Regions from separate parts of the Micromonospora sp. NPDC050795 genome, predicted to be linked through region 2. Evidence: predicted binding sites of a transcription regulator. Region 2 holds the regulator's gene; each other region holds the start of a gene.
The links. The regulator HrcA, encoded in region 2, represses chaperone genes, less so after heat shock. The targets are predictions, from matches to a motif close to GGTTNGCACNCTCNNNNNGAGNGTGCNAACC.
Positions count from the first base shown of each region.

Region 1: groES (co-chaperone GroES) is a predicted target of HrcA. The motif match lies at 3,476-3,506, and genes of this name have one in related genera.
Region 3: groL (chaperonin GroEL) is a predicted target of HrcA. The motif match lies at 2,393-2,423, and genes of this name have one in related genera.

Region 1 covers NZ_JBITGE010000007.1:199,464-204,475, forward strand. The annotation lists gene ACIBEF_RS09030 (ATP-binding cassette domain-containing protein) at 1-313, opposite strand, end outside; gene ACIBEF_RS09035 (sugar ABC transporter substrate-binding protein) at 429-1,514, opposite strand; gene ybaK (Cys-tRNA(Pro) deacylase) at 1,694-2,173, opposite strand; gene ACIBEF_RS09045 (methyltransferase domain-containing protein) at 2,184-3,380, opposite strand; gene groES (co-chaperone GroES) at 3,640-3,954, shown strand; gene groL (chaperonin GroEL) at 4,026-5,012, shown strand, end outside.
Region 2 covers NZ_JBITGE010000004.1:176,941-181,952, forward strand. The annotation lists gene ACIBEF_RS05830 (16S rRNA (uracil(1498)-N(3))-methyltransferase) at 1-84, opposite strand, end outside; gene dnaJ (molecular chaperone DnaJ) at 86-1,231, opposite strand; gene hrcA (heat-inducible transcriptional repressor HrcA) at 1,307-2,329, opposite strand; gene ACIBEF_RS05845 (DUF4870 domain-containing protein) at 2,555-3,181, shown strand; gene hemW (radical SAM family heme chaperone HemW) at 3,249-4,472, opposite strand; gene ACIBEF_RS05855 (enoyl-CoA hydratase-related protein) at 4,492-5,012, shown strand, end outside.
Region 3 covers NZ_JBITGE010000003.1:15,083-20,094, reverse strand. The annotation lists gene ACIBEF_RS03715 (GNAT family N-acetyltransferase) at 27-557, opposite strand; gene ACIBEF_RS03710 (cold-shock protein) at 883-1,086, shown strand; gene ACIBEF_RS03705 (hypothetical protein) at 1,182-2,345, shown strand; gene groL (chaperonin GroEL) at 2,618-4,240, shown strand; gene ACIBEF_RS03695 (hypothetical protein) at 4,297-4,545, opposite strand; gene ACIBEF_RS03690 (GNAT family N-acetyltransferase) at 4,624-5,012, opposite strand, start outside.

The sequences.
Region 1 (5,012 bases), on a different contig from region 2:
CGAGGAACATGTTCTGCACGATGTCCAGGTTGTCGCAGAGCGCGAGGTCCTGGTAGACGACCTCGATGCCGAGCGTGGCAGCGTCGCGGGGGCTGCCGATGTGCACCGGTTCACCGTTGAACAGGAACTCTCCGGCGTCGGTGGGGTGGATGCCGCTGATGCACTTCACCAGGGTCGACTTGCCGGCGCCGTTGTCGCCGACCAGTGCGGTCACTTCACCCGGGTGGACGGTCAGGGCGACGTCGCGGAGCACCTGGACGGGACCGAAGCTCTTGTCGATCCCGCGGAGTTCCAGCAGGGGGGTCGCGGACACGGGGGTCTCCTTCTTAAGGGAGGGTCGGGGCCCGTCCGGCGGGCGCCGCCCGGCACGGGAGGGGTGCTCCCGTGCCGGGCGGCGATGGTCGTTCCGGCGGGTACTGCAGCGTCGGTCAGCTGATGCCGGCTTCGGCGCAGAACTTGGTGTACGCCGCGGTGCAGACCTCTTCCTTGGTCACGTAGCCGTCGGCGATGACGTCCTTGACGCTCTCCCTGTAGATGGCCTTCGGGGTGAGCAGCACCGAGGGCACGTCCCGGTCACCGTCCTTGACCGTCTGGCCGGTGTCCTTCTTCTCACCCTTGGCGAGGGCGATGGCCAGGTCGGAGGCCGCCTTGGCCTCTTCCCGGACCGCCTTGTAGACGGTCATGCACTGGTCACCGGCGAGGATGTTCTGCAGGCCCTCGGTGCTGGCGTCCTGCCCGGTCACCGGCACCTTGCCGTTGAGCTTGTTCTTCTTCAGGATCGAGATGGCCGCGTTGCCGAGACCGTCGTTGGCGGCCAGCACGCCGTCGATCTTGCCGTTGGCCGTGGTGAGCTGCTGCTCGAAGATCGTCGCGGCCTGCGCGTTGTCCCACGCCGGCACCGCGTCCTCAGGGCCCTTGACGTATTCCTTGGAGTCGAACTTCGGCTTGAGCACCGAGTCGTAGCCGGCCTTGAATAGGGTGGCGTTGTTGTCGGTGGGGGAGCCGTTCAGGTACGCCACGACGGGGTTCTTGGCGCCCTTCTCGGTCAGGCACTTCGACAGACCCTCGCCCTGGAGCTTGCCGACGGTCTCGTTGTCGAAGCTGACGTAGTACTGGGCGGAGCCGCCGAGGGTGAGCCGGTCGTAGTCGATGGTGGCGACGCCCTGCGACTTGGCCTTGTCGAGTACGGCCTTGCCGGTGCCGGAGTCCAGGTTGACGATCATCAGGGCGGTGACGCCGCTGGTGATCATCTGGTCGGCGATGGTCTGGAAGGCGGTCTTGTCGTTCTGGGCGTTCTGGATGTCGTACTGGACGCCCGCGGCCTTGAACGCCTCCTCCAGGAACCGGCGGTCTGCGGTCTCCCAGCGGGCCGAGGACTTGCTGTCCGGGAGGATCACGCCGATCTTGGGGGTCTTGGCGGAGGCGGCCTTGTCGCCGGAGTCGTCGCCACAGGCGGTCAAGCCGCCGGTCGTGAGCAGGCCCACGGCGGCGATGGTGAGGATCCCCTTACGCATGTGCAGGGTCCTTTCGGAGGTGGGGGAGGTGTTGTTTTGTTGTGTCCGGCAACGTATTTCGCGTCACACCGGCTCCACAAGACCGCGCAGGTCCATAGTTTGTTGGGAGCGATAACAATTCAGCAACGCGACTGTTACTCCGCGGGTATCCCACGGGCTAGTCGACGTAACGACTGTCGTCAGTGGGTCTGCAACGACGCGGTACGGGCGTCGGTCAGCGCCACCAGATCCGCCGCGGCCAGTTCGAGTTGCAAACCACGCCGACCAGCCGAGACGTAGATCGTCGGGAGATCCAGCGCGGATTCGTCCAGCACGGTGGGCAACCGTCGACGCTGCCCGAGCGGACTGATCCCACCGCGTACGTAACCGGTGGCCCGCTCGGCGAGCGCCCGGTCGGCCAACGCCGCCCGCTTGCCGCCGACCGCAGCCGCGAGAGCCTTGAGATCCAACTCGCCGGTGACCGGAACGACCGCCACGGTGAGCGCGCCGTCGACGTCGGTCACCAGAGACTTGAACACGCGCTCCGGTGCCACGCCGAGCGCCACCGCCACCAACGCGCCGTAGTTCGGGGCGTCCGGCGACACCCGGTACGGATGGGTGCGATGCGCGATGCCGCGCTTGACCAACAGTGCCGTTGCCGGCGTGCCCTGTCCCGCCACAGCGACGACGCTAGTCGACCGGCCGGCCGATCAGCACCGTCGGTGCGCCGTCGACCCGGGTGAGCACCAGACTCGCCGCCGCGTCCCCGGCCAGCCGCAGGTCCCGCCGGAGCTGCTCCGGGGTGAGCGCCGAACCCCGCTTCAGGATCTCCACCCGGCCCACCCGGCGCTCCCGCAGCAGCGCCCGCAGGCGCTTGAGCGAGAACGGCAGCACGTCGGTGATCTCCAGACAGCGCGCGTACGGGGTGCGGACCGGCTGGTCGGCGTAGAGGTAGGCGATGCTCGGATCGCCCAGGTTGGCGTCCAGTTCGGTGGCCAGTTCGGCCACGAGGTGCGCGCGCACCACCGCCGGGTCCGGGTCGTACAGGTAGCGACGCGGCGGCCCGACCGGTGCCTCGGCGGCACCCGAGCCGGTGAGCTGGTGGCTGTGGGCCTCGGTGCCCCGCTGGCGGTGGAGGGTGGCGCGGCGGGGCACCTCCGCCAGCTCACCGCACCAGAGCGCGGCCTCGACCAGGTCGCCGTCCACGCCGACCCACTCGGCCTCCGCCCCGGCCGGGATGAGCGCGTGGTCCAGGCCCGGCGCGACCTTCACCACGGTGCGCGGCACCCGCTCGGCCAACCCGGTGACGAAGTCCCACGGTGGCGAGTAGGCGCGCGGGTCGAAGATCCGCCGCCCGGAGCCGGTGGCGCGGCGGGCCGGATCGCAGAAGACCCCGTCGACCCCTGACACGTCGAACCCGGTCGCGTCGCCGCACTCGACGGTGAACAGCTCGGCCAGGCCGGCCGCCTCGGCGTTGGCGGCGGCCATCGCCGCGGTCACCGGGTCGGCCTCCACCCCGTACACCCGGATGCCGGCGCGGGCGGCGGCCAGCGCGTCGGCCCCGAGCCCGCACCCGAGATCAGCCAGGGTCCGCACGCCGGCCGCGTGCAACCGGGCGGCCCGACGGTCGGCGACCACCCGGCGGGTGGCCTGCTCCAGGCCGGGGCGGGTGAGGAACATCCCAGCGGCGGCCGAGCCGAACTTGCCCACCGCCCGGTGGCGCAACTCGGCCTGGGTCAACGCCGCCGCGGCCAAGGTCGGCGGCACCCCGGTCGCGCGCAGAGCCGACGCCGCGACCAGTGGATCACCGCCGGCCAGGTCGGCCGCCGCGGTGAGCGCGGCCAACCCTTCGGGGGTACGCAGCGCCGCCAGCTGATCGAGATCCACCCGGCCATTGTCCCGTCCGACTCGGAAAACTTGGCTGGCGGGGCGCGACGCGCTGGCACTCTCCTTGACGGAGTGCTAGCCACGGAATAACCTGCGATTAGCACTCTCACCCTGAGGGTGCCAGCTTCCGGGTCTCGCGACCCGGGTGCGCACGCCAGGCGGACCGGCACCCGCGACGACGGCACCGCCCGGTGGCATGAGGCAGATTGACGCTGGTCAGCCCCGCTGGCCAGCAACGAAACCAGTACCCCAGGAGGGTATGCCCGTGACTACCGCGACCAAGGTTGCGATCAAGCCGCTCGAGGACCGCATCGTGGTCCAGGCGAACGAGGCTGAGACCACCACGGCGTCGGGCATCGTGATCCCCGACACCGCCAAGGAGAAGCCGCAGGAGGGCACCGTCCTCGCTGTGGGCCCGGGGCGCGTCGACGACAACGGCAACCGGGTTCCGGTTGACGTGCAGGTCGGCGACACCGTCCTTTACTCGAAGTACGGCGGCACCGAGGTCAAGTACGCCGGCGAGGAGTACCTGGTGCTCTCCGCCCGCGACGTCCTCGCGGTCATCGAGAAGTAAGCAAACCGATCAGTGCCACTGCCCCGGTCCGGCTCGCCGGGCCGGGGCAATGGCGCTTCGAAGGGACATTAATGGCGAAGATCCTGAGTTTCTCGGACGACGCCCGGCACCTGCTGGAGCACGGTGTCAACGCCCTCGCGGACGCGGTCAGGGTCACCCTCGGCCCGCGCGGGCGCAACGTCGTCCTGGACAAGAAATTCGGTGCGCCGACGATCACCAACGATGGTGTGACCATCGCCAAGGAGATCGAGCTCACCAACCCGTACGAGAACCTTGGCGCGCAGCTGGTCAAGGAGGTGGCGACCAAGACCAACGACGTCGCCGGCGACGGCACCACCACCGCGACCGTGCTGGCCCAGGCGATGGTTCGCGAGGGTCTGCGCAACGTGACCGCCGGGACCAACCCGGCCGGCCTCAAGCGGGGCATCGACGCGGCGGCCATGAAGGTCTCCGAGGCGCTGCTCGGCAAGGCCGCCGAGGTCACCAGCAAGGAGTCGATCGCGAACGTGGCGACGATCTCCGCGCAGGACTCCACGATCGGCGATCTGATCGCCGAGGCGATGGAGCGCGTCGGCCGCGACGGTGTCATCACCGTCGAGGAAGGCTCGATGCTCACCACCGAACTGGACGTGACCGAAGGTCTCCAGTTCGACAAGGGCTTCATCTCGCCGAACTTCGTCACCGACCTGGAGGGTCAGGAGTCCGTCCTTGAGGACGCGTACATCCTGGTCACCACCCAGAAGATCTCGGCGATCGAGGAGCTGCTGCCGCTGCTGGAGAAGGTCCTGCAGAACAGCAAGCCCCTGCTGATCATCGCCGAGGACGTGGACGGCCAGGCGCTTTCCACCCTGGTGGTCAACTCGCTGCGCAAGACCCTCAAGGTCTGCGCGGTCAAGGCCCCGGGCTTCGGTGACCGGCGCAAGGCAATGCTCCAGGACATCGCGATCTCCACGGGCGCCGAGCTGGTCGCCCCGGAGCTGGGCTACAAGCTCGACCAGGTCGGCCTGGAGGTGCTCGGCACCGCCCGGCGCGTCGTGGTCGACAAGGAGAACACCACG
Region 2 (5,012 bases):
CGCGGCGTGGTGCCCCTCCGGGCCGTCCAGGGTCAGCGCGTCGCCGGTGGGCAGCGCCTCCACCAGGAACAGCGGCGCGGACACCTCAGGCGTGCCCGTTGAACGCGTCGCGCATCCGGGAGAAGAAGCCGCCCTGCTTGGACAGCTCGGCGACCTCCTCACCACGGGTCTTGGCGAAGTCGCGCAGCATCTTCTCCTGGTCCGGGTCGAGCTTGGTCGGCGTCCGCACGTCCAGGTGGACGTAGAGGTCGCCCCGGCCGGTGCCGCGCAGGTGCGGCACGCCCCGGGCGCGCAGCCGCAGCGTGCTGGCCGGCTGGGTGCCGGCCTTGACGTCGACGGTCTCCTCGCTGTCCAGCGTCTTGATGGTCAGCCGGGTGCCCAGCGCCGCCGCCGTCATCGGCACCGTGACCCGGCAGTGCAGGTCGTCGCCCTTGCGGGAGTACACGTCGTGCGGGCGCTCGTGGATCTCCACGTAGAGGTCGCCGGCGGTGCCGCCGCCGGGGCCCACCTCGCCCTGTTGGGCCAGCCGGATCCGCATGCCGTCCTCGACACCGGCCGGGATCTTGACGGTCAGCGAACGGCGGGTCCGCACCCGGCCGTCGCCGGCGCAGGTGGGGCAGGGGTGCGGGACGGTGGTGCCGTAGCCCTGGCACACGGTGCACGGCCGGGCGGAGACCACCTGGCCGAGGAAGGTGCGCTGCACCGACTGCACCTCGCCCCGACCACCACACGCCTCGCAGGTCGCCAGGTGCGTGCCGGCGGCCGTGCCGGCGCCGGAGCAGGTGGTGCAGAGCACCGCGGTGTCGACGGTGATCGGGGCCTCCACGCCGAAGGCCGTCTCGTGCAGGTCGAGTTCGAGCCGCAGGATCGCGTCGGCCCCAGGGCGGGTACGCGGCCGGGGGCCACGGGCGCCACCTCCGGCACCGCCGAAGAACGCGTCCATGATGTCCTGGAAACCGACGAACGGGCCGGCGCCTCCGGGGCCACCCGGGCCGCCGGCACCGCCGCCACCAGGGGCGAGCGGGTCACCACCCAGGTCGACGATCTGCCGCTTCCGGTCGTCCGAGAGGACCTCGTACGCGGCGTTGATGTCCTTGAACTTCTCCTGAGCCTCCGGGTCCGGATTGACGTCCGGGTGGAACTGGCGCGCCAGCTTGCGGTAGGCGCGCTTGATCTCGTCATCGGAGGCTTCCCGGCTCACACCGAGAATGCCGTAGTAGTCCCTGGCCACTGCGTTCCGTGTCCTCATGTTCGTCTCGCGTTGCGCCGGTCGGCGGCCGCAGCCGGCCGCATCGGCCCTGACCAATCAGTTCTGGGCCAGCAACTCGCCCACGTAGCGTGCCACGGCGCGGACCGTGGCGATGTTGCCGGGGTAGTCCATCCGGGTGGGCCCCAGCACCCCCAGGCCGCCCAGGATGGTGGTGCCCGGGCCGTACCCGGTGCTGACCACCGAGGCGGCTCGCAGGTTGTCGAACTCGTTCTCGTCGCCGATCAGCACCCGGGTCGTGCTCGGCTCGGTCTCACCGATGAGCTTGAGCAGCACGACCTCCTCCTCCAGAGCTTCGAGGATCGGCCGCAGGGAGCCCTGGAAGTCGAGCAGGCCACCCCGGGTGAGGTTCGCGGTGCCGGCGAGGGCGATCCGCTCCTCGTGCCGCTCGACGAGCGTCTCCAGCAGGACGGTGGCGAGCGTGGTCATGGTCGGACGCAGACCGGTCGGCGCTTCCTCGACCAGCGCCTGCACCAGCGGGGGCGTCTCGGACAGCCGGGCGTTGGCGAGCTTCTCGTTGATCAGTCGGCGCAGGTCGGTGACGTCGTCGGCGGGCACCGGGCCGGGCAGCTCCACGAGTCGCTGCTCCACCCGCCCGGTGTCGGCGATCATGACGAGCATCAACCGGGTGGTGGAGATCGGCACCAGCTCCAGGTGACGCACCGAGGAGCGGGCCAGGCTCGGGTACTGCACGACGGCGACCTGTCGGGTCAGCTGGGCGAGCAACCGCACCGTGCGGTGCACCACGTCGTCGAGGTCGACCGCGCCGACCAGGAAGCGCTCGATGGCCCGGCGCTCGGCCGGGCTGAGCGGTTTGACCCGGGACAACCGGTCGACGAAGAGGCGGTAGCCGCGGTCGGTGGGCACCCGGCCGGCACTGGTGTGCGGCTGCCGGATGTAGCCCTCCTCCTCCAGCACGGCCATGTCGTTGCGGACCGTGGCCGGGGAGACCCCGAGCTGGTGCCGCTCGACCAGCGCCTTGCTGCCGACCGGCTCCTGGGTGGAGACGTAGTCTTCGACGATGGCGCGGAGCACGGCGAGTTTCCGGTCGTCGAGACCCATCCTCCGCACCTCCTGTCGCACGTCGGCCGCCGGCGCTCTGGGCCGGCCGGGCCGTCCTGGCACTCGACTGTAGCGAGTGCCAGTCTACGTCGGCGGGCCCGCCCACGCGATGATCAACGGCCACCCTTCGGTGCGGCCCACGACACCCTGGTGGGCCGATCGGCCCGCACTGCGAGGCGAAGTCGCTCTGGTGCGGCGTTGCCACCGGCACCTACCGTGACATCCATGACTGAACCTCCTCGCCCTCCCGGGTCGGGCGACCCCGGCAACTACCCGCCGGAGCCCACCTCCCCCGGGCCGTACCCGTCGGCCGAGCCGCCCACCGCACCACTCTCCGGGGCGCCCGGCCCGGCCGGCTATCCCCCGCCCGGTGGCTATCCGCCGCCCACCGGTGACCAACCGCCGTCAGGCGGCTACCCTCCGGCAGGCGGATACCCCCCGCCCGGGGGCTATCCCCCGCCCGGCGGCTACCCGGCCGGTGGGGCCTACGGCGGCCCCGGCGGTGGCTACGCCAACAACGAGGACAAGACCTGGGCGCTGGTCGCGCACTTCGGCGGCGCGCTCGGCGCGCTGGTCAGTTTCGGCCCGCTGGGCTTCGTCGCCCCGCTGATCGCCTACCTGGCCCGCGGCCAGCAGTCGCCGACCGTCCGGGCGCACGCCCTCGCCGCCCTGAACTTCCAGATCCTCTGGTCGATCATCGCGTTCGTGCTGCTCTTCGTGAGCTGGTGCCTGCTCTTCCTGCCCAGCATCGCCGTCGTGGTGATCCAGATCCTGTTCGGGATCATCGCCGGCATGAAGGCCAATGAGGGCACCCCGTACCGCTACCCGATGACTGCCACCTTCATCAAGTGAACCGGGCCGGCCGCTCCCCCGGCCGGCCCGATTCACCGCCGTCCCTCATCCGGGAGCGGTGGGCCACTCAGGGCAGCAGATCGCGGACGACCGCGTCGGCGAGCAGCCGCCCGCGCAGGGTGAGCACCGCCCGGCCGGCGGCGTACTCGTCGGCTGCCAGCAGACCGCCGGCCAGGGCCCGCTCGGCACCGGCCCGGCCGGCCGCGTCGAGCACCGCCAGCGGGAGACCGCTGGCCAACCGCAGCCGGAGCATCACGTCCTCCATGTGCGCCTCGTCGACGGTGAGCACCTCCCGGGCCAGGCCGGGAGACTCCCCGGCGGCCAACCGCTTGGCGTACGCCGAGGGGTGCTTCACGTTCCACCAGCGGACCCCGCCGACGTGGCTGTGCGCCCCCGGCCCCAGCCCCCACCAGTCCGCGCCGGTCCAGTAGAGCAGGTTGTGCCGGCAGCGGGCCTCCTCGGTGCGGGCCCAGTTGGAGACCTCGTACCAGGAGAGCCCGGCCGCGTCGAGCGCGGCCTCGGCCGCCAGGTAGCGGTCTGCGGCCACGTCGTCACTGGGGTACGCCAGCTCGCCGCGCCGCATCCGGGCGGCGAGCCGGGTGCCGTCCTCGACGATCAGGGCGTACGCGCTGACGTGGTCCACCCCGGCGGCGACGACCTGCTCCAGCGAGGCGGCGAAGTCCTCGGAACGCTCCCCCGGGGTGCCGTAGATCAGGTCCAGGTTGACGTGCTCGAACCCGGCGTCGCGCGCCTCCAGGGCGGCGGCGGTGGCCCGACCGGCGCTGTGTTTGCGGTCCAGGATCGCCAGCACCCCCGGGGAGGCGGACTGCATGCCCAGCGAGATCCGGGTGTAGCCGGCGGCCCGCAGCAGCTTCAACGATTCCGGGGTGACCGACTCGGGGTTGGCCTCGGTGGTCACCTCGGCGTCGGCGGCCAGCCCCCACGTGCTGTCGATGCCGTCGAGGATGCGGGCCAGGTCGTCGGCGGGGAGCAGGGTGGGCGTGCCGCCGCCGACGAAGACGGTGTCGACCCGGGGCGGCGGAGTGTCGCCGAGCACCCGGGCGGCGAGCCTCAGCTCGGCCAGCACCGTGTCCGCGTACCCCTCGCGGCTCGCGCCGCCGCCCAGTTCGGCCGCGGTGTAGGTGTTGAAGTCGCAGTATCCGCAGCGACTGGTGCAGAACGGCACGTGCACGTACACGCCGAAGCCGCGCGCGCCGACCGCCGCGGTGGCGGTGGCGGGCAACGATCCGTCGACGGGGACGGTCTCACCATCTGGAAGGACGCCGGGCATGGCCACTAGTGTGCCCGGCATGACCTCTCCCGACGTCCTCGTGCGGGTCGCCACGGCCCGTGGGGTGACCACCCTCACCCTCGACAGCCCGCACAACCGCAACGCCCTCTCCACCGCCCTGATGACCCAGTTGCTGGCCGGGCTGGCGGACGCGGTCGCCGACGAGGCGGTGCGAGTGATCGTGCTCGACCACACCGGCCCGGTGTTCTGCTCCGGCGCGGACCTGAAGGAGACCGCTGCGGCGTACGCCAGCGGGACGGTGCCGGCCGCGATGCTGGGTGACGTGCTCGCGGCGCTCTGGGAGTGCCCGAAGCCGGTGCTGGCCCGGGTCGGCGGGCCGGCGCGGGCCGGCGGGCTGGGCCTGATCGCCGCCGCCGACCTGGCGGTCTGCGCCGACGAGGCGACCTTCGCGTTCACCGAGGTCCGCATCGGGGTGATCCCGGCGGTGATCTCGGCGACCGTGCTGCCCCGGCTGCACCCGCGCGCCGCCGCCGAGCTGTACCTGACCGGGGACACCTTCGACGGCCGCCGGGCCGCCGA
Region 3 (5,012 bases), on a different contig from region 2:
TTCTGCCCTGGGATGAGTTCCTGGTTTTAGGCTGTTCGGCGCATCTGTAGCTCGGTCAGGGCTGGGATGTTCGGGTGGGGGACCCGTACCCCGGTGTCCTTGAAGCCCAGGCGCTGGTAGGCGCGGTAGGCGCGGTCGTTGCCGACCACCACCTCCAGCAGCAGTTCCGGCCGGCCGCAGGCCCGCGACCAGGCGGCCACCCCGTCGATCAGCTCGCCGAGCAGGCCACTACCGCGCCAGGTCGGCGTGACGTACACGGCGTAGATCACGGTCAGTCCCGGTTCGTTCGGGTGGGTCGTACCACCGGCGTGCCCGACCAGCCGACCGCCCGGGTCGGCGACGAACTGCGCGTTACCGGCACCGGCCGAGGTGTACGCGACCCGGGCGGCGAACTCGTTGTGCGGTCGGGCCGCCGCGTCCGCGAGGGTCTCCAGGAAGGCCAACGGCGCGTCGGCCAGCATCTCCAGGCGCAGCGCCCGCATCCGGGCGGCGTCCTCCGGCCGGACCCGGCGGATCTCCGCGAGCCGCACTGCCGGGGGGCCCATGTCGGTGGTCATGTCCGCATGCCTACCACAGGGCAGGGGCGGCGTTTCACGAGCTGGGCCCGATCGCCGTCATCGCGGGGCCGCCCGGCGACCGTCTTTCCATTTCGCAATGACGCGGGCGAATCCGGCGGCTCGGGAACCCGGCCGATCAGCGCCGTCGGTACGCCTCGGAGTGTGTCTGTTTTGTGGCCGTGCGCGGCCGTCAGTCCTCGTGTAGCGTGCGATTTCGGTCACCTTCTTCAATGGCGGTCGTCGATCGCTTAGTCGGTGGTCCGAGGCGTCCGGCCGTGCCGTGCGCCGAGTCAGGCAACGCCGGGCAGAGTGAGGGAAGTGCACAGTGGCACAGGGCTCCGTGAAGTGGTTCAACGCCGAAAAGGGCTACGGCTTCATCGCCGTCGACGGCGGGCAGGACGTTTTCGTCCACTTCTCCGCGATCGAGATGGACGGTTACAAGGCGCTGGACGACGGTCAGCGGGTCGAGTTCGAGATCACCCAGGGCCAGAAGGGCCCACAGGCAGAGCACGTACGCGTCATTGACTGAGTTTCCTGGCCGATCGGCCCCGTGAGTCGGGGCTGCGGCAGGGGCGCGCACCCGGGAAGATCGTGAACCGTTCCAGCCGATGCTGAGGAGCGTTCATGACCGACCAGCCACCCCCGCACACTCCGTCCTCCGGGTCGGGGGAGCCGGACCCGTCCTCGCCCGCCGGCAGCCCCGGCCACGCCGGCCCGCCGCCCGGCTGGGGGCCCGGCACGTCCCCGGCCGGCCCGGTCTCCGGCCCCGCCGGTCCGCCGCCCGGCTGGGATCCCGCCCAGGGTGCCTGGGGTGCGGCCCCGCCACCGCAGGGCTGGGCGTTCCCGCCCACCGGGGGCTACCCGCCCGGGTCGGGTCCCTACGGCGGCCAGCCGTGGTACCCGGGGCCGCCGGTCGGCTGGTACCCGCCCGGTTACGGGTCCGACCCGAACGACGCCCTGGTCACGCCACCCGGCGCGGGTATCGGCGGCTGGTTCAACCGGTGCGGGGGAGCGCTGCGCCGCGGCTGGCGGCAGTTGGTGCCGATCATGCTGCTCACCCAGGTGCTGCCCGCGGCGGTGCTCTCGGTGGTCTCCCTCGGGCTGGACCCGTCGGCGAAGTGGGCCGCCCAGGCCGGGTCGACGTCGACCCCCGCGCTGCCGGACAATTTCGTCGCCGAACTACTGAGCCTCCTGGTCCTGCTGCTCGGTGGCAGCCTCGTCGTCGGGTTGGTGCAGGCCGTCGGGTGGGCCGCCGGCACCTGGGTGATCACCCAGCAGGCGGCCGGTCAGCCGGCCAGCCTGGAGTCCGCGCTGCGCTACGGCCTGCGTCGGGCACTCGGGCTGTGGGCGTGGACCCTGCTGGTCAGTCTGCTCATCGGCGTCGGTGTCTGCTTCTGCGTGCTGCCGGGCATCTACCTGGCCTTCGCGTTGAGCATGGCCGGCCCGGTCTATCTCTTCGAACGGCACAACCCGATCGGTCGATCGTTCCGGATGTTCCACGACCGACTCGGCCTGCTGCTCGGACGGGTGGCCCTGGTGGCCGGGGCGGTGATCGTCGGCACGCTGATCCCCGGTGGCGTGGAAGGGATCGGCACCGGCGCGCTCGGAACGGACCCGTTCTCCTCGGCGGGTACCGCAGCCGGGGCGGTGGTGGTGATCGGGATCACCGCCGTGCTGGCCCTGCCGGCCCATCTCGCGCAGATGATCGGTCTGCTGGTGACGTACGTCGAGCAGCGTGCCCATGAGGCGCCGGTGAACAGCGCTGGACTGGCCGCGGAACTCGGCTGAGCGGCGGCATCGTGCTTGCACTCGGCAGGGGAGAGTGCTAAACAAGTCATTGGCACTCGCATACCGTGAGTGCCAACGGTCGGGACGGTGGGGCCAGGTTGTGCCGGTGTGGAGACACCGGGGCAGCACATGGCCGGTCGTCGCGGGCTATCCGGCCCGGCCGAAGGACGTCGTCGTCGCCAGGTGGCGACGTCCCTAGGTGCGCACACCAGGCGGCCCATCCGGGGCACACATCTCGGGTGGCCCGTGAGTGTCCAGGAGGACAACGCCGTATGGCCAAGATGATCGCTTTCGACGAAGAGGCTCGCCGCGGCCTCGAGCGGGGCATGAACCAGCTCGCCGACGCCGTAAAGGTGACCCTCGGCCCCAAGGGCCGCAACGTCGTGCTCGAGAAGAAGTGGGGTGCCCCCACCATCACCAACGATGGTGTGAGCATCGCCAAGGAGATCGAGCTCGAGGACCCGTACGAGAAGATCGGCGCTGAGCTGGTCAAGGAGGTCGCCAAGAAGACCGACGACGTTGCCGGTGACGGCACGACGACGGCGACCGTCCTGGCCCAGGCCCTGGTTCGCGAGGGCCTGCGCAACGTGGCCGCCGGCGCCAACCCGATGGCCCTGAAGCGGGGCATCGAGGCCGCGGTCGCGAGCGTCTCGGAGGAGCTGTCCAAGCTCGCCAAGGACGTCGAGACCAAGGAGCAGATCGCCTCCACCGCCTCCATCTCCGCTGGCGACAGCACCGTCGGCGAGATCATCGCCGAGGCGATGGACAAGGTCGGCAAGGAAGGCGTCATCACCGTCGAGGAGAGCAACACCTTCGGGCTGGAGCTGGAGCTCACCGAGGGTATGCGCTTCGACAAGGGCTACATCTCGGCCTACTTCATGACCGACCCGGAGCGTATGGAGGCCGTCTTCGACGACCCGTACATCCTGATCGCCAACAGCAAGATCTCGTCGGTGAAGGACCTGCTCCCGATCCTGGAGAAGGTCATGCAGTCGGGCAAGCCGCTGCTGATCATCGCCGAGGACCTGGAGGGCGAGGCCCTCGCCACCCTGGTGGTCAACAAGGTCCGTGGCACCTTCAAGTCGGTCGCCGTCAAGGCGCCGGGCTTCGGTGACCGCCGCAAGGCCATGCTGACCGACATCGCCATCCTCGCCGGTGGCCAGGTCATCAGCGAGGAGGTCGGCCTCAAGCTCGACGCCGCCAGCATCGACATGCTGGGCCGCGCCCGCAAGGTCGTGGTGACCAAGGACGAGACCACCATCGTCGACGGTGCCGGTGACGCCGAGCAGATCCAGGGCCGGGTCAACCAGATCCGGGCCGAGATCGACAAGAGCGACTCCGACTACGACCGCGAGAAGCTGCAGGAGCGGCTGGCCAAGCTGGCCGGCGGCGTCGCGGTCATCAAGGTCGGCGCGGCCACCGAGGTCGAGCTCAAGGAGCGCAAGCACCGCATCGAGGACGCCGTTCGCAACGCGAAGGCGGCCGTCGAGGAGGGCATCGTCCCGGGTGGTGGCGTCGCGCTGGTGCAGGCCGGCAAGACCGCCTTCGACAAGCTCGACCTGGTCGGCGACGAGGCGACCGGTGCGAACATCGTCAAGGTCGCGCTGGACGCCCCGCTGCGGCAGATCGCCGTCAACGCCGGCCTTGAGGGCGGCGTCGTGGTGGAGAAGGTCCGTAACCTCGAAGCGGGTCACGGTCTGAACGCCGCCAACGGCGAGTACGTCGACCTGCTGGCCGCGGGCATCATCGACCCGGCCAAGGTGACGCGTTCGGCGCTGCAGAACGCCGCTTCCATCGCGGCGCTCTTCCTCACCACCGAGGCTGTTGTCGCGGACAAGCCGGAGAAGACCCCGGCTGCCCCGGCTGGCCCGGGTGGCGGGGACATGGACTTCTGAGTCCAGTTCCGACACCGAACGGGGCGGGCCGCTGACGCGGTCCGCCCCGTTCGTCGTCAGGTCGGCAGTCGGCGCTGGTTGCGCCGCTTCTGTGCCCGGTTGTACGGCGGAAGCAACTGGATCGGCGCGTCCACCATCTCCTGCGACTCCTCGGCCGCCGGCGGCTCGCCGTCGGTGGTCATCTCGGCCAGTTGCTCGGCGTCGCCGTAGTCGAGCCGGTCGAACGGCAGTTGGCCGGGGAGTTCACCCACCGGCTTCCAGGTGATCGGCGGGCCGTCCTCGGTCTGGTTGTCATCCGTGGTCATGGCTGCCTCCTCTACCGAAACGGTAGGGGGCGTCGTTGGCCGATGCGGGCGAATGGATCTATGTCCTGTTTGCCCCGGTTATCCCCCGGACAGGGTCCGCCGATACAGGAAGAAGACCCGCTCGATCCGCGCACCCGCGCTGCCCGAGTAGAACGGCACCGGTCCTACCCAGCCGATCTGTGCCCGGTCCAGCCCCGCCGCCCGCTGGTCGCGCAGGCAGCGCCGCAACAGCACCCCACCGATGCCCGACCCCTCCGCGGCCGGTGCGGTGCCCATCGGCCCGAACCAACTCGGCCGGGACGACCCGTACGCGGCGAAGCCGAGCACCTCGCCGTCGCGCTCCGCCAGGTGGCAACCGGCGTCGGCGCGCCCCACCGAACCGGCCAGCTCGCCGTCCCACGTTCCGCCGAAGGTGGACCGGGCGAACGCGGTCAGCGCCGGAAGATCCGCCGGCTCCGCCCGGCGTA